2 regions of the Ornithinimicrobium ciconiae genome follow, and region 2 is predicted to be linked to the other one. Evidence: predicted binding sites of a transcription regulator. Region 2 holds the regulator's gene; the other holds the start of a gene.
What was found. Region 2 encodes LexA, which represses DNA repair genes until DNA is damaged. Its sites were predicted from a motif close to TCGAACANNTGTTCGA; they were not measured.

Region 1: FNH13_RS12335 (HNH endonuclease signature motif containing protein) is a predicted target of LexA. The motif match lies at 3,648-3,663, and genes of this name have one in related genera.

What each region holds. Positions count from the first base shown of each region.
Region 1 covers NZ_CP041616.1:2,681,658-2,692,764, forward strand. Annotated here, with positions in the region: gene FNH13_RS12310 (sensor histidine kinase) at 1-292, opposite strand, end outside; gene FNH13_RS12315 (alpha/beta-hydrolase family protein) at 456-1,733, shown strand; gene FNH13_RS12320 (hypothetical protein) at 1,788-2,354, opposite strand; gene FNH13_RS12325 (DUF2277 domain-containing protein) at 2,389-2,658, shown strand; gene FNH13_RS12330 (sulfurtransferase) at 2,683-3,546, shown strand; gene FNH13_RS12335 (HNH endonuclease signature motif containing protein) at 3,667-5,226, shown strand; gene FNH13_RS12340 (DUF4153 domain-containing protein) at 5,383-8,196, opposite strand; gene FNH13_RS12345 (response regulator transcription factor) at 8,200-8,907, opposite strand; gene dusB (tRNA dihydrouridine synthase DusB) at 9,089-10,321, opposite strand; gene FNH13_RS12355 (type 1 glutamine amidotransferase domain-containing protein) at 10,421-10,969, opposite strand.
Region 2 covers NZ_CP041616.1:1,443,245-1,454,351, reverse strand. Annotated here, with positions in the region: gene FNH13_RS06725 (S1C family serine protease) at 201-1,820, shown strand; gene FNH13_RS06720 (HAD family hydrolase) at 1,954-2,673, shown strand; gene FNH13_RS06715 (glycoside hydrolase family 65 protein) at 2,673-5,228, shown strand; gene FNH13_RS06710 (hypothetical protein) at 5,423-5,941, shown strand; gene FNH13_RS06705 (hypothetical protein) at 6,020-6,445, opposite strand; gene lexA (transcriptional repressor LexA) at 6,671-7,429, shown strand; gene FNH13_RS19230 (PRC-barrel domain-containing protein) at 7,678-9,300, opposite strand; gene FNH13_RS06690 (response regulator transcription factor) at 9,535-10,362, opposite strand; gene FNH13_RS06685 (patatin-like phospholipase family protein) at 10,470-11,107, opposite strand, start outside.

The DNA of each region.
Region 1 (11,107 bases), 1.2 Mb from region 2:
GGATCGCGACCGCCAGCCACACCAGGACGGTGCCGTGACGGATGACGAAGGCCAGCCCGCGCGAGCCGAGCCAGCGAGAGGGTCGCACCACGAGTGCGTTGGCAGGCCGCACCGTGACCCAGCTCAGCGTCCGCCCGACACCACGCGCGCCCCGTCCTCCGATCCCCCGTCGTCCGACCCCGCGACGTCCAATCCCGCGTCGTCCGATCCCCCGTCGTCCGACCCCGCGACGTCCCATCCCGCGACGGTCACGGCTGCCCTCTCCGCGCACGTCGCGCCGTTGCCTGCTCATGGGTCGACCGTAATCGCGCGGGGGCAGGTGCTTGTCATACCTAGGGGTGAGTTCTGCCCGCATCGTGGGGGTGAGTGTCGCCGCCCCGGGCACCGCATCGCGTGCCCGGATCTGGCTCGACTGGGGGACCCGCCGAAGTGCCACGGATTCCTAGCGTCGAAGCATGTTCTCCAGCAGTCGCGACACCGCCACTCCCGCTCGCCATCTCAGCAAGATCCCTGCGCCCCACATCGGGACCACGCTGACGGTCGGGGCGGCCCTGGCGCTGTCCACCATCCCGTCACTGCTCCCCCGCCTGCCACTCCCGCAGGGACTCCTCACCGGGGTGCTCGTGCTCCTCGCCCTGACCCTCGTCGGAGGCACCCGGTTGATCCTGACCCATCGCGGCACTGCCAGCGGGCAGCGGGTCAGCGAGCCGGCCCGCTGGCTCGTGGTGGCCGGAACCTGCGCAGTGCTTGCCGGTCTGGAGTGGGTGACCCAGCAGTCCCTGGTGGTGCGCTCGGCTGAGCTCGGCATGCCCGCGCTCCCCCCGACATACTGGCTGAGTGCCACAGCGTGGGCGCTCCTGGTCGTCGGGGTCGGCCTGACGGTCGGTGCCGGGGTGCGCCGACTGGCCCGGGTCAATGTGCGGCGCACCTCCGTGCCCCTGGTCGCGGCACTGCTGGTCACGCTCACGGTCACGACAGCAGCCGCCGGCCCGATCGATCTGCTGGCCCCTCTGCGCAAGACCATGGACCCGCAGCACGTGCTGCTCATCGACTCCCCCGCCGGGGCCTCCCGCTCGTTTGCCCGGGTGGACGAGGCCAGGAGCCCGGAGGCGGGTGCCCGGCTGGCGGTCGATCGGATGGTCGCGGAGGGCGGCCTTGAGCGTGGTGCGATCCTCATCGCCCTCCCCACCGGAAGTGGCTGGGTCAACCGGGAGGCCGTCACGGCGTTCGAGACCCAGCTCGATGGTGACGTGGCCGTGGTCTCCGCGCAGTACGGCGACCTGCCGAGCTGGTGGAGCTTCCTGATCGACCAAAAGCCTGCGATGCGGTCGGCGCGCGCCCTGGTGCAGGAGGTGCTCACACAGGTCGCCGAGCTCCCCGCGCGGGAGCGGCCGGACGTCTATGTCCATGGCGAGTCCCTCGGGGCGCTGGCCGGTCAGGCAGCCATCGCCGACGTCGACGCGTCGGCACTCTGCGGCGTGATCTGGTCCGGCGCGCCGGGCGGGGAGATCTCGGGTCACCCGCGAGAGGTCAGCCTCCACAATGCCGACGATCCCGTCCGGTATCTGTCGGGCGAAACGGCCCTCTCACAGCCGGAGGACTGGCCAACAACCTGGCTGCCGGGTCTGAGCTATGGCACGACGGTGCTGGATCTGGGAGCCTCGCTGCTGCCTGACGCCGGACACGGTCACGCCTATGGCCCGGAGCAGGACTGGACCCTGCCCCTGTGCTGACCTGCCGACAGCTCAGAGTGCGTGCGGTGGCGTGCGCGGCGCGCGATGGGTCGGTCAGCCGCTGCGACCGACGTCCACACCCGTGTCGGCAGAGCGTCGGCCGGTGACGAAGGCGATGGCCTGCCGCGCTCCGGAGGCGATGACCGGCATCAGCGGCCGCGGTGGGACGTCCTTGTAGCCGCCCTTGGCCAGGTCGGCGCTGCGCTCAAAGAAGGAGTATGACGCCCGGTCACCCGTGCGCAGCCAGGACCAGCCCATCGAGGCGACGTAGAGCGGGAGGAACGGCAGGCCGAGGCAGGCCATCCACTGCCGGCTGTGTGCCTCCTCGTGCTCGAGTAGGTGCGGGCGCCTGGCGACCAGCTCGTCGATGTCGTGGCGGGTGATCACGACGTCGCCGACGGTGAAGGCACCGCCTGCCGGGAACTTCCACCGATAGTGCTCAGCCAGATAGAGCTTGCGTGGCCCGCGCCGGATGTCGGCTCCTCCCGCCCTGGCGACCCCCATGCCAAACAGGGTGGAGAGGTTGAGCCAGTTGGCGCGGTGACGGATCGTGACGGACCTGGGCAGCAGCTCCGGCGGGGTGGGTGCCAGCGGGTCGACCGCCAGCTCGGGTGAACTCATGGCGGTCACGCTACCTCCGTGGCATCGTGGAGGCATGTGCAGGAACATCAGACCGCTCAACAACTTCGAGCCGCCGGCAACCACCGATGAGGTGCGTGCCGCAGCGCTGCAATATGTGCGCAAGATCGGTGGGGCTACCAAGCCCTCAGCTGCCAACCAGGACGCCTACGACCAGGCCATCGAGAAGATCGCCGCTGCCAGCCAGGATCTGCTTGACTCGCTGGTCACCTCGGTTCCTCCTAAGAACCGTGAGGAGGAGGCCGCCAAGGCGAAGGCGCGCTCTGCCGCCAGGTTCGCCAGCTGACCGGCAGGCCGTAGGCTCAGACCCGTGTCCGACCTGCTGATCGACCCCGCCGAACTCGCTGAGCTGCTCGCCGCCGAGGACCCCGAGGAGCGGCCCGTGCTGCTCGACATCCGGTGGAGCCTGGGCACCTCCCCCGAGGACAATCTCGCCGAATACCTCGCCGGTCATCTCCCCGGTGCCGCCTTCATGGCCATGAAGCCTGGGCTGGCCAGCTCGCCGTCCGAGGACGGGCGCGGTGGTCGTCACCCGATGCCCAAGCTCGCCGACGCACAGGAGGCGTTCCGGGCTGCGGGAGTCACCGACATACGGCCTGTTGTTGTCTATGACGGGGCCACCTCCCTGGGGGCGGCACGCGCCTGGTGGTTGCTCAACTTCTTTGGCAAGGACGAGGTGCGGGTCCTCGACGGCGGGTATGCCGCATGGCTGGCCGCCGGACTGCCGACCGAAACTGGTGAGCCCGAGATCGAGCGCGGTGACATCGTGCTCACCCCGGGCGGGCGCCGACTGCTGGACGCAGACGGGATCGAGCACTATCTGGACCGGCACCAGGTGGTTGATTCACGCCCGGCAGACAGGTTCCGCGGGGAGAACGAGACCATCGACCCTGTGGCCGGGCACATCCCGGGCGCCATCAGCATCCCCGCGCTGAAAAATGTCGACGAGGCCGGCCGGTTCCTGCCGGCCGACGACCTGGAGATGCGGTTCACCGCGCGCGGCATCCAACCGGACAAGCGGACCGCGATCTACTGCGGCTCGGGGATCCAGGCCTGTCACATGGCGCTGGCGATGGAGGTCGCGGAGGTCGGGGTCTATGACCCGGCCGTCTACATCGGGTCCTGGAGCGACTGGATCTCAGATCCTGAACGGCCCATCACGACCGGTCCCTGAGGCGTCGGCTGCCACCCTCGACGTCACTGCCTCCACGAGTTTCCGCTGGTCAGGAAACTGAACAGTTCGCATTTTCGAGCGCAGCCACCCACTGTCAGTGGTCGCACGTATGTTTGATTTATGGCACAGCAGGCGACTCTGGACAGCGGGGAACTGACCGCTGCCGAGAAGGCTGCGCTGACCGAGTCCGCCACCACCAGTGGCCGGGTGCGGTATGCCCCGCTGATCGGGGCCGGACCGCTACGGGAAACCACCAATGCCGGACCGTTGGTCCCCGACCAAGACCAGGATCTAGTCCCAGAAGTCGGCCACGACCTGGCCCAGGATCCAGCCCTGGCCCAGGAGCACGATCCGACGCGGGGTGGTCCGGGCGGGCCAGCACATGCCGGGCAGGGTGGCCAAGACCGGGGCGCGCCGCTAACCACCTCGGGGCACGAGGTGCCCGAGTTCGTCGCCGGGTCCGCGCACATGATCCAGATGCTCGCCGGGGAGTTCCCCCTCGCACACCTGCCCGAGCAGGGACTGGGTGAGGCTGTCGGCGCCGCGCAGGCGTTGGTCCAGGCCGCCCAATCACTGTTGGCCGCGACCACCCACGAAGCCATCACCCGCGGCCTGCCCGACCAATCCGGACACTCCGTGCCCGACTGGATCACCACCTGGGCACCGTTGATCGACCGCCCCGAAGCCCTGGCCACCGCCCGAGTCGCCGCCGCGATGGACGACGACCGGTTCGAAGCCCTGACCGCCAAAGTCAACGACGGCACCGCACGCATCGCCCGAGCCAACCTCATCACCCGCCTCACCCAGGACCTCACCGACCTCGCCACCCCACAGTCCCTACAAGCTCTGACCGACGTGATGACCGACGTCGTCGAAACCACCGGGCTACGCGACCTGGCCAAAGTCGGCACCGAAGCCAAAGAGCGCCTCCTCGAGCCCGACCCCGACGACAAAGCCGAAGACGAAAAATCCCGCTGCCGGCGCCTGCGCCGGGTCGGGACCATCGCCGGCCTCGCCGAGTGGCAACTCATCCTCGACGACGAAGCCGAAGCGATCCTGCTCGCCGCCCTCGACCCACTATCCAAACCCCGCCCCAGCGCCGACGAGCACGGGACCCACCAACACGACCCACGCACCACCGCCACCCGCCGAGCCGACGCACTCCTAGAAATCATCGGCCGCGGCGTCGCCGCCCCCGAAGGCACCACCGTCACCGACAAAGCCAAGATCCAGGTCACCATCGACATAGAGGCCCTCGCCGGCAAGATCGGTGGCGGTGGCGACACCGCCACCGGACAACGCCTCTCCCCCGGCGCGATCCGCCGCCTGGCGTGCGACGCCGAAATCATCCCCATCGTCCTCGGCGGCCCCTCCGAACCCCTCGACGTCGGCCTCACCAAACGCCTCTTCACCCCCGCCCAACGCAAAGCCGTCCACCTCCGCGACAAAGGATGCACCTTCCCGGGCTGCACCATGCCCGCCACCTGGACCGACATCCACCACGTCATCCACTGGATCTTCGGCGGCGCCACCGACCTGACCAACGCCGCCGCCCTCTGCCGACGACACCACGTCATCGTCCACCGCTACGGCTACACCGCCACCGTCACCGCCACCAAAGTCATCTGGCACCTACCCGGCACCATGACGACCCCCACCGGCCCCCTCGTCGACACCTAACGACCACGCCCCCGACCCCGCCCACACCCACACGGACGGCGGGGTCACAGCCATGCCCGAGGCCGCCTCGGACAGTGGCTATCCACACTCACGCGGACAGCGGGGTCACCACCATGTCGGCACTGCTGAGCACCTTCCGCGCCAGGACCTGCTCCTTCACTCCCCGATCGTGCGTGGACACCCAGGCTGACCCACCGGAGGTGCGGCGCTGGCACCCGTGGTGAGCGCCGCGGCCCGCGCCCGGCCCAGGTTCCACTCCAGGAGATCATCACCGAGTGCAGAGTCAGCGTCCCCCAGGATGCAGCGGCTCAGGTCCTCCGGCAGTCCGTCGGCGATCGTGGGGGCAGCGTCGACGCCGAGGGAGGCGAGATAGTCCAGATCGAGCTTGCCGGTCGTCTCGTAGCGCTCAATGTTCTGTCCCGCGACCCACGCCTCCGGGTTGGCCAGTCCGATGACCAGCAGGAACGCAGCGCCGGAGAGCAGGGCCGCCCGCGGGAGCCACCAACCCGAGAGGCGGATACCCGCGACCAGGACCAGGACGACGAGCAGCCCGAGCCAGAGTTCGAAGGCGTCGACCAGCACCCGCAGGACGGTGTAGCCGTAGGCCTCCTGATAGAGCGACATCCGGTAGAGCGCTGAGCCAACCACGATCAGCGTCAGCCCACAGAGAATCCCGAGCAGGAGGCGCAGCACCTGCCGTTCGCCTCGAGTCTCACGCGGGGCCTTGCGCACGGCGACGGCGATGGTGACGAGCGTGAGCAGGGTCGCGACGACCAGCTGGCCGAAGCCCTGGTGGACATACTCGGCGTAGGTGAGGCCGGTCGCCTCCTGCAGGTAGTCATGACCACCCCACATCGCCGTCGCCTGGGCGATCAGGAAGGCGGTGAAGACGGCGATCACGACCCCGACGGGCACCTGCCACTCCCACGGGCGAGCGACCGGACGGGCATCGCCGAGCGAGACAGCTTCGACACGCGGTGGGTTCAGCGCCAGATAGCAGGCCGCGAGCACGAGCCCAGCGACCATGAACCAGGTGAACGCGCGCAGCACGAGGGTGTCAGCGATCTGGATGTTGGGGAGTATGCCGGACACCCAACTGCCGAAGAGTGCGTCGCCGGAGGCGAAGAGTCCGACAAAGACGACGAGCAGGACCAGGGAGATCGCGGCTGTCCGTAACGCTGGCCACAGCACGTGGTGCCGGCTCGTGGCAGTCAGCGTGCGGCCGAGGAGCGGCAGGCCGCGCAGACCGCTGAGCACCCAGGCGACACCGCCAGCGAGCATCGCCAAGGGCCGCCTGGCGTCGGTGACTGCGGTCGTCACCAGCACGCCCGCGGCCAGGATCGCCAGCACGCTCAGCCACTCTGCCGCCCGGAGGAAGACCAAGGCGCCAAGGCCCAGGCAGAGTGCGGCCGAGGCGATCGCCCAGGGCCGGGAGCGGTGGACAGACATGCGGAGGACGAGCGCGCCGGCGGCGGCGAGCACGAGGAAGGTGCTGATCCCGAACAGCCGGTCGGGCAGGATGAGCGCCCCCAGCAGCCCCACCGCGAGGGAGCCGAACAGCGCAACCGGAGCCGTGCGCAGGGTGGCCCGCTCCGGCCAGAAGCTGCCGAACATCGCAGCGATAACTGACGTCGTCGAGGCGTCACCTGGCACGCCGCCCGGCCCCCCGGTGGCCGACGAAGACGGGGCCGCCCAAGCAGGGGCCGCCGAAGGAGCGGTCGCCGAAGGAGCGGTCGCCGAAGCAGGGGTCGCCGAAGCAGGGGTCGCCGAAGCAGGGGTCGCCGAAGCAGGGGTCGGGGTCATGGTGGATTCCTTCTGGTCGGCGCGGGCGGTGGTTGGGCGTGGAGTGGTGGACCGAGGCGCGGGCTGCGGGTCACAGGGCAGCACGGCCCTGATCAGGGCACCTGTCTGACCCTCGGGCGGTGGCACGGCGGCGATGGTGCCGCCGTGGAGCTCACAGACCCAGTTGGCGATCGCCAGTCCGAGGCCGGTGCCGCCTCCGGCGGAGTCGGCCGTGCCAAACCGCGTGAACAGCGACGACGCGCGCTCCGGCGGGATGCCTGGCCCGCTGTCGGCGACCTCGAGCGACCAGCTCTCCTCAACCGGATGAGCGACGGCGCGGACACTGATCACGCCATCGATCGGGCTGTGCCGCGAGGCGTTGTCGAGCAGGTTGGCCACGACCTGGTGCAGCCGAGCCTCGTCGGCGCGGACCTCCAGTCGTGGTGGGACCACCGACACCTCATAGCGGACCGGCCTCCCCCCGACATCTGACTCCTCGACGGCGCTGCGCAGCAGATCAGCGACGGAGACCGTCTCCAGGTGCAGCCGCACCCCTGCCCCGTCGACACGACTGACGTCCAGTAGGTCCTCGACCAGTCCGCTGAGCCGCTCGGACTGCGCGAGCGCCGACTGCAGTGCGTCGTCGTCGGGTGTCACGACCCCGTCAACGAGGTTTTCCAGCAGAGCGCGCTGCCCGGCGAGCGGGGTCCGCAACTCGTGGGAGACCGTCGCGACGAGCTGGCGCCGCTGCTGATCCGCCGTGGCGAGATCCTCCGCCATGGTGTTGAAGGCACGCCCCAGCTGTCCGACCTCGTCCGCCGAGGTGGCGGTGACGCGGGAGCGATAGTCTCCCCGCGCCATACGACCGGCGGCCGATGTCATCTCACGCAGAGGCGCGGTCATCCCCCGGGCCAGCCACTGGGTCACGCCCAGCGCCGCCGCGACGGTGACCGGGAGGGTCAGCCACGCGGGCACCCCGGACCTGTTTCCCACCTGGAGGACCAGTGCCGCCGCCAGGATGCTGAGCGCGACGAGCAGTCCGATCTTGACCTTGATGGACCCGACGGCGTCGAGCGGGCGGTCACTCCCGACCGCATCGAGTGGGCGGTCACCCCTGACTGCGTCGCGTCGATGGTTCCCGCTCACGGTGCCGCCGTTCGGTGCCTCGCCCTGGGACGTGCCTGCCATCCCTCAGACCTCCAGGGCGTAGCCGACGCCGTGCACCGTCCGGACCCGCTCCGCACCGATCTTGGCCCGCAGCGACTTGACGTGGCTGTCCAGGGTGCGGGTGCCGCGGGCGTCTGCCCAGCCCCAGACCCCGGACATCAGCTCCTCGCGACTCCGCACGGCTCCGGGCTCGACCGCCAGCGCTGCGAGCAGGTCGAACTCCAGGGGTGTCAGGTGCACCTCGTCGGAGCCGACCCGCACCCGGCGCGCACCGCGGTCCAGGTGCAGGTCACCCACGCTCACCAAGGCCTCGGGCGTGTTGGCCAACTCGGCCGCACGCTCGACGCGGCGCAGCAGTGCGCGCACGCGGGCCACGACCTCGCGCATCCGGAAGGGCTTGGTGACGTAGTCGTCGGCGCCGACGCCCAGGCCGACCAGGACATCGGTCTCTTCGACGCGGGCGGTCAGCATCATGACGGGCACTGGCCGCTCAGCTTGGATCCTGCGGCAGACCTCGAGGCCGTCGTAGCCCGGCAGCATCACGTCCAGCAGCACCAGGTCGGGGCGGTGCTCGGTGAAGGCTGCGACCGCACCGGGCCCGTCGACGGCCCGGACGACCCTGAACCCTTCGGCGGTCAACCGGTCGCTGAGCGCCTGGTTGATGGTCGGGTCGTCCTCGACGACGAGCAGCGTGTGCTCGGCGGTCCCTCCGCGGGGAGTGCTCTCGGTCATGACTCCGAGCGTAAGAGGCAGGACCTGCTCAGCAGGGGCAGGACGTGTGCAGAAGTTGTGAAGATCCCACTGTGCACGCCGCGCTGCGTCCCAGGGGTCGAGCGCACGCGTGGCGTCGCAGGGCTCGAGCGAACGCGTGGCGTCGCAGGGGCACTGAGCGCGTGCTCTTGCGCTCGATGACCTATCCGCCGTCGGTGACGGTGCCCTCCGCCCGCGCCACGGTCTCGCGCTGCACCTGGTTGAGATCCTGCGACTGCAGCCAACCATCGGGCAGCGCCACCACGCGCGAGGACCCGGCCCGGCCCCGCTGTCCCTCGGCTGCGTCGCCGGGCCACGGCATACTGCCGTCGAGCCCGCCGATCAGGTCGTCAAGCGCCGCGAGGGAGTCCACCAGGGCGAGCTTGTTGCGGAAGGCGCCACCGACCGGGAAGCCCTTGAAGTACCAGGCGATGTGCTTGCGGATGTCGCGGCAACCCTTGCCCTCATCCTGGTGGAAGTCGACGAGGTACTCCGCGTGCCGGCGCAGGGTGGCGCTCACCTCGCCGAGGGTCGGGGTGATGCGCAGGTCCGAGCCGGCGAAGGCCGCAGCCAGGTCGGCGAACAACCACGGACGGCCCAGGCAGCCACGTCCGACCACGACCCCGTCGCAGCCAGTTTCCTCGACCATGCGCAGTGCGTCCTCGGCCGACCAGATGTCGCCATTGCCCAGCACCGGCACCGAGGTGACCGCCGCCTTGAGCTCGGCGATGCGCGACCAGTCAGCCTGGCCGGAGTAGGCCTGGCTCGCCGTGCGCGCGTGCAGCGCGACGGCCGCGGCACCCTCGCCCTCGGCGATCCGTCCGGCCTCGAGGAAGGTGATGTGGTCGGCGTCGATACCGACCCTCATCTTCACGGTGACGGGCACGTCATACGGGCTGGCGGCCCGCACCGCGGCGGAGACGACACCACGGAACAGCTCGGTCTTCCACGGCAGTGCCGCGCCGCCCCCCTTGCGGGTGACCTTGGGCACCGGGCAGCCGAAGTTGAGGTCGATGTGGTCGGTGCGGTCCTCGGAGACCAGCATGTCGACCGCGCGGCCGACGGTGGCCGGGTCGACGCCATAGAGCTGGATGGAGCGAGGCTGCTCATCGGGGTCGTGCTCGATGAGCTTCATCGAAACCGGGGTGCGCTCAACGAGCGCCCGGGAGGTGATCATCTCGCTGACATAGAGGGAGGTCGCGCCGCTGGTCGGCTGACCGGCCGCCCCTGCCTCGCGGCACAGCCTGCGGAAGGCCCGGTTGGTGATGCCGGCCATCGGCGCCAGCACGACCGGTGAGTCGATCGTGTGGCGCCCGATCTGCAGGGGCGGCAGCACCCTCTCGCCCGCGGTGGGGGCAGCGGTCTCGGGCAGGGTCGGGGTCGCGGTCGCAGTCATGTCGGCACCGATTGTCCCACCGATGCCCGGGTGAGCCGGAATCCGCGCAGAGAGACGCCCCGGCACCAGGGGGCCCGGGGCGTCTCCACGTGGGTCTGATCAGGCGGTCTGGCCCTGGTGCCGTCCCTCGCCGATCTCCTCGACGAGCTTGGCATTGAACGCGGGCAGGTCGTCCGGGGTGCGGCTGCTGACCAGCCCCTGGTCGACAACGACCTCCTCGTCCACCCACTCGGCACCGGCGTTGCGCAGGTCCGTCTTCAGACTCGGGTATGACGTGAGCGTGCGTCCGCGGACCACGTCCGCGTCGGTGAGGATCCAGCCGCCGTGGCAGATGACGCCCACCGGCTTGCCTGCCTCGAAGAACGCCTTGGTGAAGGCCACCGCGTCCTCGTCCATCCGCAGTTTGTCGCCGTTGACGACGCCGCCGGGCAGCATCAGGGCGTCAAACTGGCCGGCGTCAGCATCTGTGACAGCCTGGTCGACGCTGGCCTCGTGGCCCTTCTTGCCGGTCAGCGTGCCGGACTCCGGCGACACCAGGGTCGCCTCGGCGCCCGCTTCGGTCACCGCTTCCCACGGCGAGGTTAACTCGCTGTCCTCGTAGCCGTTCGTGAGCAGGAATGCGACCTTCTTGCCGTCGAGCGCAGCCATGATCTCTCCTTCTGGTCGGGGTTGTCGGGTCACTTCCTACCGTAGGTCGTCTGAGAGACTCCAGCCATCGGGAACGCAACCTCCGCCTCTACGAACAGGACGCGGAGATCTATCGGTCCGGTGAACCCGATCCCGACC
Region 2 (11,107 bases):
CATCCTCTAGGCCTACGCCGAAACCTCCTCCTCGCCACGGTCATCATCCTCAAGGCCGACGCGGGTGGCTCTGAGCCAGCCATAGCCTCAGTGAGGCCCCGCTTAGAAGCGGGGCGGGGTCGGATCCACGCACGTGTGGGGAGCCGGTCCACCACCCTCCCGGATCAGGAGCAAATCCCGTGCACCGCAAGAGAATCGTCATGACCGCCACCATCCCGTTGCTCGCCCTGCTCGCAACCGCGTGCAGCAGCGACCCGTCGCCGGGGGTGGATCCGGTCTCCGACGCGCCCACCTCGGATGCAGCCCCCGTGACGGCAGCACCGGCCGACGCTCCGGACCAGGCGCCGGTGACCGCCGCTCCCGTCGCTGCCCCCGGCAGCTCGATCGCCGCCTTCAGCGACGCCCAGCCGGCCATCATCCAGATCGAGGCCATGGGGGGCACCCGCGACCCTGAGCTGGGCGGCATGGTCACCGGTGGGCGCGGCAGCGGCTTCCTGCTCAGCGCCGACGGCCTCGCGCTGACCAACAACCACGTCGTGACCGGCGCCGCCACGCTCAAGGTCTATGTCGGCGGGGACACCACCAAGAGCTACAACGCCCGGGTCATCGGCGCCTCCGAGTGCAACGACCTGGCACTCATCGACATCAGCGAGGACGCTCCCCTGCCCTACCTGGACTGGGCGACCGAGCCCGCCACCGTCGGGCAGGAGATCTACGTCGCTGGCTTCCCCCTGGGCGACCCGGAGTACACCCTGACCCGCGGCATCATCTCCAAGGCCCAGGCCGACGGCGAGGGCCTGAGCTGGGCCTCGATCGACCGCACCATCGAGCACGACGCGCAGGCGCACCCGGGCAACTCCGGTGGGCCGCTGTTGAACCCGCAGGGTCAGGTGATGGGCATCCACTACTCCGGGGCCGCCACCGAGCACCAGACGCGTCTCGGCTATGCCATCGACCACCAGCTGGCCCAGATCGTGCTAGGTCACCTGCAGCAGGGTGACTACGAGTCGCTCGGCATCGCCGCGACCCCCGTTTTCGACGAGGGCCTGGGCATCAGCGGCATCTGGGTCAACGGCGTGAAGCCTGGGTCACCCGCAGCCAAGGCCAAGGTTGTCCCCGGCGACATCATCACCGCCCTGAACGGTCTGCCGATGGCGATGGACGGCGACATGGACGACTACTGCGACGTCCTGCGGACCGCCGGTGACAACGCACCGATGGCCATCGAGGTGCTGCGCTGGGACACCCAGGAGGTGCTGCGCGGTGAGCTGAACAACCCCAACGAGCAGGACCAGGCCATGGTCCCGGTGATGTCCTTCGCCCAGGAGATCGGTGACGACATGTCCGACGGCGGGGAGGATGAGTACACCTACGAGCAGGTCGTCGACGACACCAACTCGATCCTCATCGAGGTGCCCACGGAGTGGTCCGACCACCTCACCACCCCAGGAGTGATCAGCCCTGGTCAGCCCTTCATCCAGGCAGCTGCCAGCATCGAGGGCCTGGACACCACCTGGACCGAGCCCGGTCTGATCTACACCGTGGTCGAGACCACCGAGGACCTTGAGGGCCTCATCGACGGCCTGGACTTCGCCGCCGACTGCGAGGACGACGGACTTCAGGAATACACCGACGGGCTCTACACCGGCTTCTACCACCGCTACAGCAACTGCGGCGGCTCCGGCAACCAGGTGATGGCCCTCGCGGCCACACCCAACGACCAGTCGTTCACTGCGCTGCTGCTGGTGCAGATGATGTATGACCGGGACGCCCTGGCCCTCGACCACGCCTTCGCCACGTTCAACTACTACGCCGACTGAAGCGCCTCAGCCTGACCATCTCAGGCTCCACCCGGGGTGAGGTGCCGCGCCCAGCCAGGCATCCGGCATACCGCCCCGCTTCCACCGGTCCCGTGATCACGCGTCCACCCCAGGCCTCGCCTAGGGTGGGCGCGTGCAGTGGGACAACTATGACGCCGCCCTGTTCGACCTGGACGGGGTCCTGACACCCACGGCCGAGGTGCACATGAGCGCCTGGGCCCGGATGTTCAGCGACTTCCTGACCGCTCGGGGGGTGAGCCAGCCCTACACCGAGGACGACTACTTCGCCCACATCGACGGCCGACCCCGCTATGAGGGGGTGGCCGCGATGCTGGCCTCGCGGGGCATCGAGCTGCCGCACGGCAGCCCCGAGGACAGCCCGAGCGTCGAGACGGTGTGCGGCCTGGGCAACCGCAAGAACGAGCTGTTCACCGAGGTGCTGCGCAGCGAGGGCATCACCGCGTATGCCGGGTCGCTGGCCCTGCTGGACCACCTCGAGCAGGTGGGGGTCAAGATGGCGGTCGTGTCATCCTCCAAGAACGCTCCCGAGGTGCTGCGCGCCGCCGGCATCGCGGACCGCTTCCCGGTCGTCGTCGACGGGGTGGTGGCCACGGAGCGGGGACTGCCCGGCAAGCCCCGACCCGACACCTACACCCATGCGGCCGAGCAGCTCGGCGTGCCCTCGACCCGCTCCGTGGTGCTCGAGGACGCGGTCAGCGGGGTCCAGGCGGGCGCGGCTGGTGACTTCGGACTGGTCGTGGGCGTCGATCGTGGGGCGGGCGCGGAGTCGCTGCGCCGCCACGGTGCCGAGGTGGTCGTGAGCGACCTCGCCGAGTTGATCGGAGACAACTGATGGGCACGACCCCACCCTCGTCCTACGGGACGCCGCACTACGCAACGGGCGAGTCGCCGGAGTACACCGCCGACCATGAGCGCCCCCTCGTGGACCCGCCGATCGACCCGTTGGACCGCACGCGCTTCCCGGCCGATGAGTGGCGTCTGGTCGAGACGGCCTACTCCGGTGCCGACCTCGGGGTCACCGAGACGATCTTTGCCGTCGGCAACGGCTACCTGGGGCTGCGTGGCAACGTCGAGGAAGGGCGCGACACCCACGCGCACGGCACCTTCGTCAACGGCTTCCACGAGACCTGGAAGATCCAGCACGCCGAGGACGCCTTCGGCCTCGCCCGGGTCGGGCAGACGATCGTTAACGTCCCGGACCCCAAGGTCCTCAAGCTGTATGTCGAGGACGAGCCCCTCCTGCTGGCCACGGCTGACCTGGAGCACTACGAACGGTCCCTGGACTATCGCGACGGCCAACTGCGCCGGGAGCTGATCTGGCGGACCTCCTCGGGCAAGCGGGTGAAGGTCACGACCACCCGGATGGTCTCCTTCACCGAGCGGCACCTGGCGCTGATGACCATGGACCTGGAGATGCTCGACGGGGACGCCCCGATCGTGATCTCGAGCCAGCTGCTCAACCGCCAGGACGGTTTCGACGAATACCACGTCAAGGCGGCAGCGATGGGCGAGGGCCTAGACCCCCGCAAGGCCGAGGGCTTTGACCGGCGCGTCCTGGACCCGCAGATGCAGTGGGTGGACGGCAGCCGAGCACTGCTGGGGTATGTCTGCCACGAGTCCCGCATGACGCTGGCGGTCGCCACCGAGCACGTCCTGGAGACGGAGAACCGGTGCGAGGAGCACCTGGCCGCCGGGGAGGACAGCTCCAAGCACGTCTTCCGCATCGACGCCAAGCAGGGCGTGCCGATCCACCTGGAGAAGTACGCCGTCTACCACACCTCACGCGGGGTCCCGGTGCGGGAACTGTCCGACCGGTGCGTGCGCACCCTCGACCGGGTCCGCACCACCGGCCTGGCCCAACTGCACACCGACCAGCGGGACTGGCTGACCGACTTCTGGGCCCGCTCCGACGTGGAGACACCCGGCCAGCCCGAGGTGCAGCAGGCCATCCGGTTCAACCTCCTCCAGCTCGCTCAGGCCTCGGCCCGTGCCGAGGCGCACGGCATCTCCGCCAAGGGGGTCAGCGGCTCCGGTTATAGCGGCCACTACTTCTGGGACACCGAGATCTATGTGCTGCCGTTCCTGACCTACACGGCCCCGCAGACCGCGCGCAACACGCTGCGCTTCCGGCACCTCATGCTGGACTCCGCCCGGCTGCGGGCCCGGGACATGTCGCAGCACGGGGCACTCTTTCCGTGGCGCACCATCAACGGCGCCGAGGCGTCGGCATACTTCGCGGCCGGGACCGCGCAGTATCACATCAACGCCGACGTGGCCCACTCCCTCATGCAGTATGTGCGTGCCACGGGCAACCGTGAGTTCCTCCTCAACGAGGGCCTGGACATCCTCGTCGAGACCGCCCGGATGTGGGCCGACCTCGGCTTCTGGTCGCATAACGGCGACAAGCACTTCCACATTCACGGGGTGACCGGGCCGGACGAGTACACCACCGTGGTCAACGACAACCTGTTCACCAACGTGATGGCCCGCGAGAACCTGACCAATGCCGTCGCCGCGGTCACCGAGCTGCGCGCCTCGGACCCGCGCGACTATGCCCGGGCCGTGATGCGGCTGGGGCTGGAGGATGAGGAGGTCCACCAGTGGCAACGTGCTGCCGAGGCGATGTTCATCCCGTTCGACACCGAGCTGGGTGTGCACCCGCAGGACCTGCACTTCCTCGAGCGCGAGGTGTGGGACCTGTCCCAGACCCCCAACGACAAACGTCCGCTGCTGCTGCACTTCCACCCGTTGGTGATCTATCGCTTCCAGGTTTTGAAGCAGGCGGATGTGGTGCTGGCGATGTTCCTGGCTGGCCAGTCCTTCACGCTGGAGGACAAGCGGGCAAACTTCGAGTACTACGACCCGATCACCACCGGTGACTCGACCCTCTCCGCCGTGGTGCAGTCCATCGTGGCCGCCGAGGTCGGCTATCACGAGATGGCGCTGCGCTACTTCTATGACGGCCTGTTCGTCGACCTGGACAACCGCCACGGCAACACCCCGGACGGCATCCACGTGGCCTCCACAGGAGGTGTCTGGGCAGGGCTCGTGTCCGGGTTCGGCGGGATGCGTGACCACGAGGGCGTCCTGCGCTTCGACCCGAGGCTGCCCGAGTCCTGGCCGGAGCTGCGCTGGCGCCTCCAGTGGCAGGGCTCGCGGCTGCACGTCGTGCTGCGCTCGGACGAGATCCGCTTCCAGGTCACCGACGGAGACGGGGAGGTCCCGCTGGAGGTGCGTGGCCAGTCCCTGCTGGTGGGCACCGACGAGGTCGTGGTGGCCCTCGAGGGCATGGGCCCCCGCATCGACGGCATCCTTCCTGCAACCCCCGTGATCGGCGCCCGCACCCAGGAGGGTCAGCGACTCATCCCGGCCCACCCACGCACCTGAGTTCGTCGCGGAGCCGCGGACCGGTGCTCTCGGACCGCGTTGCGGAAGCGCGGACCGGTGCTCTCGGACCGCGTTGCGCACCTACTGACCCGTGATTGTCAGAGCCGGTCCGTGCTGGTCCTAGAAGGTCACAATTCCTCCGGAAACCGCGACTGCTGGCCGCGTCCGCCCCCATCATGTGATCGACTGTGGGCATGACCGAAGTAAACGCAGGTGCCCTCGAGGATGCCGGAGACGGTGCCGCGGCCCGCCCTGGAGCCTCTGCGTCGCACGAGGACGCCCCCGCTCCGAGTGAGACTGACCGCCTCGCGGCCCAGGTCACCGGACCGGAGGACCAGGTCGGCATGACCGCTCTATGGCGCTTGACGATGGGCCTGGACCACTGGTGGTTCGTGGCGGTCGGCGAGCAGGGCAACGAGTCTCCGGCGGCAGCTGAGATCGAGGGGCAACTGATGTTGCTGACCTTCACCAACTCCGAGCGGGCCCGCGACTTCGCGGTGCAGCAGGAGATGATCGCAGCCACCGACGACCTCAACGCGATCGCCCTCCCGCCCGCTGAGGTCGTGGCCTCCAGCGGCTCCTACCTCAGCGCCAGCATCGCCGGGCTCATGTTTGATCCGCACATCAGCGGCTTCTTCATCCCCAGTGAGCAACTGCCCGTGGTCTGGGACGCAGTGACCAGCACCCGGGACACCGACGAGGACGACGACTGACGCTGTCTGAGGAGGACACCGACGGCAGACTGCTGACAGCAAGCACCACCGATCGTGACCACCTGGCGCATCGCCGGGTCAGGACCCAGGGATCTCCAGGTCCATGCCCGCCTGCACCTGCCGGGTGTTCATGTCGTTGGCCACCTGGATCTGCACGATGGCCCGATCCATCGGCAGCTCCGGCAACTCCGTGACAGCGATCTGGGACAGCGTCTGACCCGGCTGCACCGTGATTGTGTGACCGCTCGCAGCCGTTGCTGGGAACATCCCGAACGCAGCGATGACCGCCAGCACCAGGGCCGTGGCGACTGTCATCGTGATCGCGAGCCGACCCCGTCGCGTCAGCGTGAAGCCTCCTGCGCCCGGAGCGTCCGTGCGAGCACCGACGTGAAACCCCTCGTCCATGCGTTCCCCGGGCTGAACGAGCCGCAGGTGATCCCGCTGACGCCGCCGCGCCCGAACCGGCTCAAGGTCCTGCAGGTCGTGCAGTGCGATCGCGCTCATGATGCCTCCATCTCCGCAACTCCGAACGCTTGTGCGATCGGACGCATGTTCCATGTGTAGCACAGTCGTGCGACAAAATCGACACGCCGCATCGAACTAGTGTTTGCCTCACTGTTCGAATGCTCGTACGATTGGTGCACGCGACATAGACAACCAGGGACCACTGACACAGCTGCTGACCTGCAGGTTAAGCACTCTGAGGCGGTCAGGAGAGGGGCAGGACCGATGGCAGACATCCACGAGATGCCGGACCGCGACGGGCGGGCGGACCTCACGGCGCGCCAGGAGAAGGTGCTCCACGTCATCAAGGACTCGGTGGACCAACGCGGCTATCCGCCGAGCCTGCGGGAGATCGGGACTGCGGTGCAGCTCGCCTCCCCCTCCTCCGTGGCCTACCAGCTGCGGATGCTGGAGCGGAAGGGTTATCTGCGGCGCGACCCCAACCGTCCGCGCGCCATCGAGGTCATCCTGCCCGGCTCGGGAGAGGGCAGTGTCGCCGGTTATCGGCGCAGCACCTCAGGTCAGCCCGACGGCTCCGAGTTGGTCAGCACCACCGCGGGAGCCGGTGAGATCGACTATGACGAGACCGGCATCGGGGACGCCCGTCCCGAGGCGACCTATGTCCCGGTGGTTGGGCGCATCGCGGCTGGCGGGCCGATCCTGGCCGAGCAGGCCGTCGAGGACGTCTTCCCCCTCCCGCGCCAGCTCGTGGGCGATGGCGAGCTCTTCCTGCTCCAGGTGGTCGGTGACTCCATGATCGACGCCGCCATCTGCGATGGCGACTGGGTCGTCGTGCGACGCCAGGAGGACGCAGTCAACGGCGACATCGTCGCGGCGCTGCTCGACAGCGAGGCCACCGTCAAGACGTTCAAGCGCACGGACGGCAAGTTGTGGCTGCTCCCCCACAACGAGGCCTACGACCCCATCGACGGCGACGATGCCGTCGTGCTCGGCAAGGTCACCGCCGTGTTGCGACGCGTCTGACAGGTCTGCTCGGGCGCGAGCCGATCGACCCACGACACCTGAGGCACCAGCAGGAACACCGACAATCCGGTGCGCGTTGTCCACAGTGTCCCCCGTGCCGGTGCCGCCTGGCGGCCCTCCCCCCTCTCCGCCAGACGGCACCTACAACACCGCAGCGCCGCCCGACCTGGTCGGGCGGCGCTGCCATGTGTTGTCTGTCAGCTCAGAGGACCTGGTGAGGTCGGCTCATAGAGCTTGACGAGGTCGACTCACAGAGCCCCACGAGCCCGGTTGAGTTCCTCGCGCTCCTCGTCCGTCATGCCAGAGCCGTCGCGGTCGGGCCGATAGCCCTCCGCGCCGAACGCCTCCTCATCGCCGCTGCCCGGGTCGAACTCGCCAGCGTCCGCATCGGGCTCACCGCTGTCCGCGCCCTGATCCGTGCCGGACGGCAGGGTCGCGCCGTCCGCAGGCGACTCAACATCCTCACCCAGCGCGGCACCCGGGACGGCGCCAGTGATCGGCGCACCCTGCTCAGCCCCCGGCACCTCATAGGCCGTGGTCTCGGTGTCGCTGGCAGCGAACCCTGCCGCGGCGCCGCCGACGACGGCCCCACCCAGGGCAGCACCGCCTGCACCGCCGCCCGCAGACTCGTCGACGTCCGCGGGATAGCCAGTGCCGGTCTGCGCTGCCGCGCCACTCACTGCGGCGTCGGAGGCCGGGTCACCCGTAGCCGCCTGGACCGTGCCGAACTGTCCGGCATCGACGTCCCCGGCGGCATCGCTGTCGCCCGTGAGAGTCGCCTCGGCGTCTGCGGCATACACGGCACCTTCGTCGACGGTCGGGTCGAGCGCACCTAGCCCACCACCACCAGCTGTGGTCTCACCAGCCGTGGTCTCAGCACCAGCCGTGGGCGGCGCGGCTCCCGCGGTCGTCTCGACCGCTCCGGCGCCACCGTGGCCCTCATAGGCGGAGGAGTGGGCAGCCGGCCGGTCCGACGAGTAGCCACCCCTGTCCACGTCCGTCTTCTCCTCGACAGCGGGGTCCGTGGTGGGCACTGACCACTCGGTCGAGACCGGCTCCTCCGGTGTCTGCTCCGCAGCCCAGTCGGCCTGGGCAGCGGGGTTGGTCTGCTGGTAGTGCGCCTGGTGGGTCTCAGCCCAGTCCGGATTGCCACCTGCGGCATGCACGTCCTGCTCGGCGAGGCCGGACACGGGATCGAGGTCGTCCTGCGCCGGTGAGTCCGCATCGCTGCGGGGACCATCACTCGTCGTCGCAGCCCCTGCTGCGGCACCGGCACCGATGGCGGCGGCGTCCCGGTGCGACGGAGCAGACTGCGGCTCAGCGGCCACCTCACCGCTCCCGAGGTCGCTGCCCCCGTCCGCGACCATGACCTCGGACGGGTCGTCGCTACCACCCGGAGTGGTGTACTCCGTGGTGACCGCACCATCGGCTGCGTCCTCGACGGCGACGGGTGCACCCTCGGTGCGTCCGTCATACAGCTCCTGGGCCGTCTCCTCGCTGCCAAAGGCTGCGGTCGTGTCCGGGGCGTCCGAGTCGGGCTCGCTGGGAGCCTGCGACCGGTCCACCCCGTAGTAGGAGAACAGCGTGGCCTGCTGGCTGTCGTCCAGGTGGTTCTCGGCGTCGACGCGCGGGGCGTCCTTGATGAAGTCCTTGGTGTAGGGCACCTTGATGTTGCCGCCCGCGGCCTCCGCGGCGGCAAGCGGCACAAACGACTCACGCAGGCCAAAGAGTCCGCTCTTGACGCTCACCCACGCTGGCTGACCCGTGGCGTCATCGAGGTAGATCTGCCCGACCCCGCCAACCTTGTCACCGTTCTGGTCGATCACGTCGGCATCAGTGAGGCTTGCAAGGTGTTCGCTGTTGATCGGCACGTGCACTCTCCTTGCTCGGATTGCCCGGCGGGTGCCGCCAGGCTTCTCCCCGAACGTATCCCGGGCAGCAACCGGCCGCCACCGGTGGCCGACCGGTGCCGGCTCGTGCGCTGCGGTCCGCGTGTGCCGGACGGCGCGCCCCGGGAAAGAGACGCCGTCCGGCTGTCACGGGCCGTGGGTGCCGTGGGACCGATCACCCGTGACAACTGTGCCGCACCCGCCCAGGGCCGCGCATCATCCTGGAGAGTGATTGTGCGCCAACTGAGGGAGGTGGTGCTGCGGATCCTCGGAAGGTATGTCGGCCGCCTCGATGGCGATCATGCCGAGCAGATGTGCCTGGTTGACCGCGCTCAGCCGGTCGCTGACACCCAACTTGTCGTAGATGTGGCCCAGGTGTCGGTGCACCGTCCTGGTCGAGCAGCCGGCCAGCCGGCCGATCACCGCCGCCTTGTAGCCGTGGGCCAGGAGTTCGAGAACCTGGGCCTCGCGATCGGTCAGGCCAGAATCAGCCGCGTCGCGCGCGGGCTGCGAGGCGGTCGTGCCTGGCAGCCGCAGCAACACCCCGAGACCGGTGACGACAGGCTGGACCGCACGCAGCAGCGCCAGGTCCTCGTCCGTGAAGTCCTGCCCCGCCCGGCCCACCAGGAAGGCGACCACATCGGACTGACCGTGCACCGGAAGGGCGGCCACCTGCTCGACCCCGAACGAGATCAGGCAACCGGCCCGGGCCTTGGACAGCTCCCAGGCCCGGACCCCGTAGGCACGCTGTGCCGTGGTTGGTCGGAGGTCACCGCGCGCCATCGGCCCCAGCAACGGATCAGAGAGCTGGTCCCGCACCTGGGCCGTCAGGCTCCTCGTCGCCCCGGGACGCATCATCCGGCCGACCACCTGCACGTGCAGCCGTGCCAGGTCGGCCCTAACCAGGAGGCCGACCGTCGCAGTCAGTTCCAGCAACAGGATGTCGATGATGGCGTCGACCCGCTCCTCGAGACGGTCGGGGGCCCGCGAGACAGCCGTCACGATCTCGACGACGACCTCGAACGGGTCACGGCCAGTAGGCACGCCTTTCATTGTGACTCAAGCGGGCAGCGCTGTAAACGGGGTTGCGTCTCGCCACGAGTCAGCCCGTCAGTTAGCGCGCCAGTTGGTGCGTCGGACAGGAACCTCGGTCAGCGACGGCCCAGGGCCCGCACCTGGCCCGAGTCACGCAGCTCGCGACCGACGGTCTCGGGGTCGGCCACCTCGGGGTGTGGCGGCTCGAAGTCGGCCTCCCGGGCGACCAACTGCGGGCTGTGCCGGCGCACGGAGGCGTCCGCGACGGCATACCCGTGGCGCTCGAGGATGTGCTGCTCGGCGGGGCGGAAGGCGTCCAGGTCGGTGCGCATCTGGTTGATCTGGTCGACCAGGTGGGGCGGATAGCTCTCCCGTTCGCCAGGAGCCGGTCCGTGACCGGGCACCCGCGACACCGTGTTGGTGGACTCCAGTGACCAGGTCGCCCCCTGCACCAGCCCCGCTGAGAAGCTGGCCCGCAACCAGCGCAGCCGGGTGGTCTGCGCTCCCGACCCCGCGATGGACAGGGTGTGCAGCAACCGGCCCACGAGGGACCCGGCGGGACGCGAGCGGAAGACGGCCCCACCGTCGCTGACCAGGACCGCCGCGTGGTCGGACCAGACCGGCTCGACCCCCAGGTTGTCGTAGATGCCCCCGTCGGCCAGCTGGATCCTCGAGAGCAGACCATCGCTGACCTCCGGTGCCTCGCTGGGGTCAGGAACCCCTCCCTGGAGGGCAAGGGTGCGACCGTCCAGCT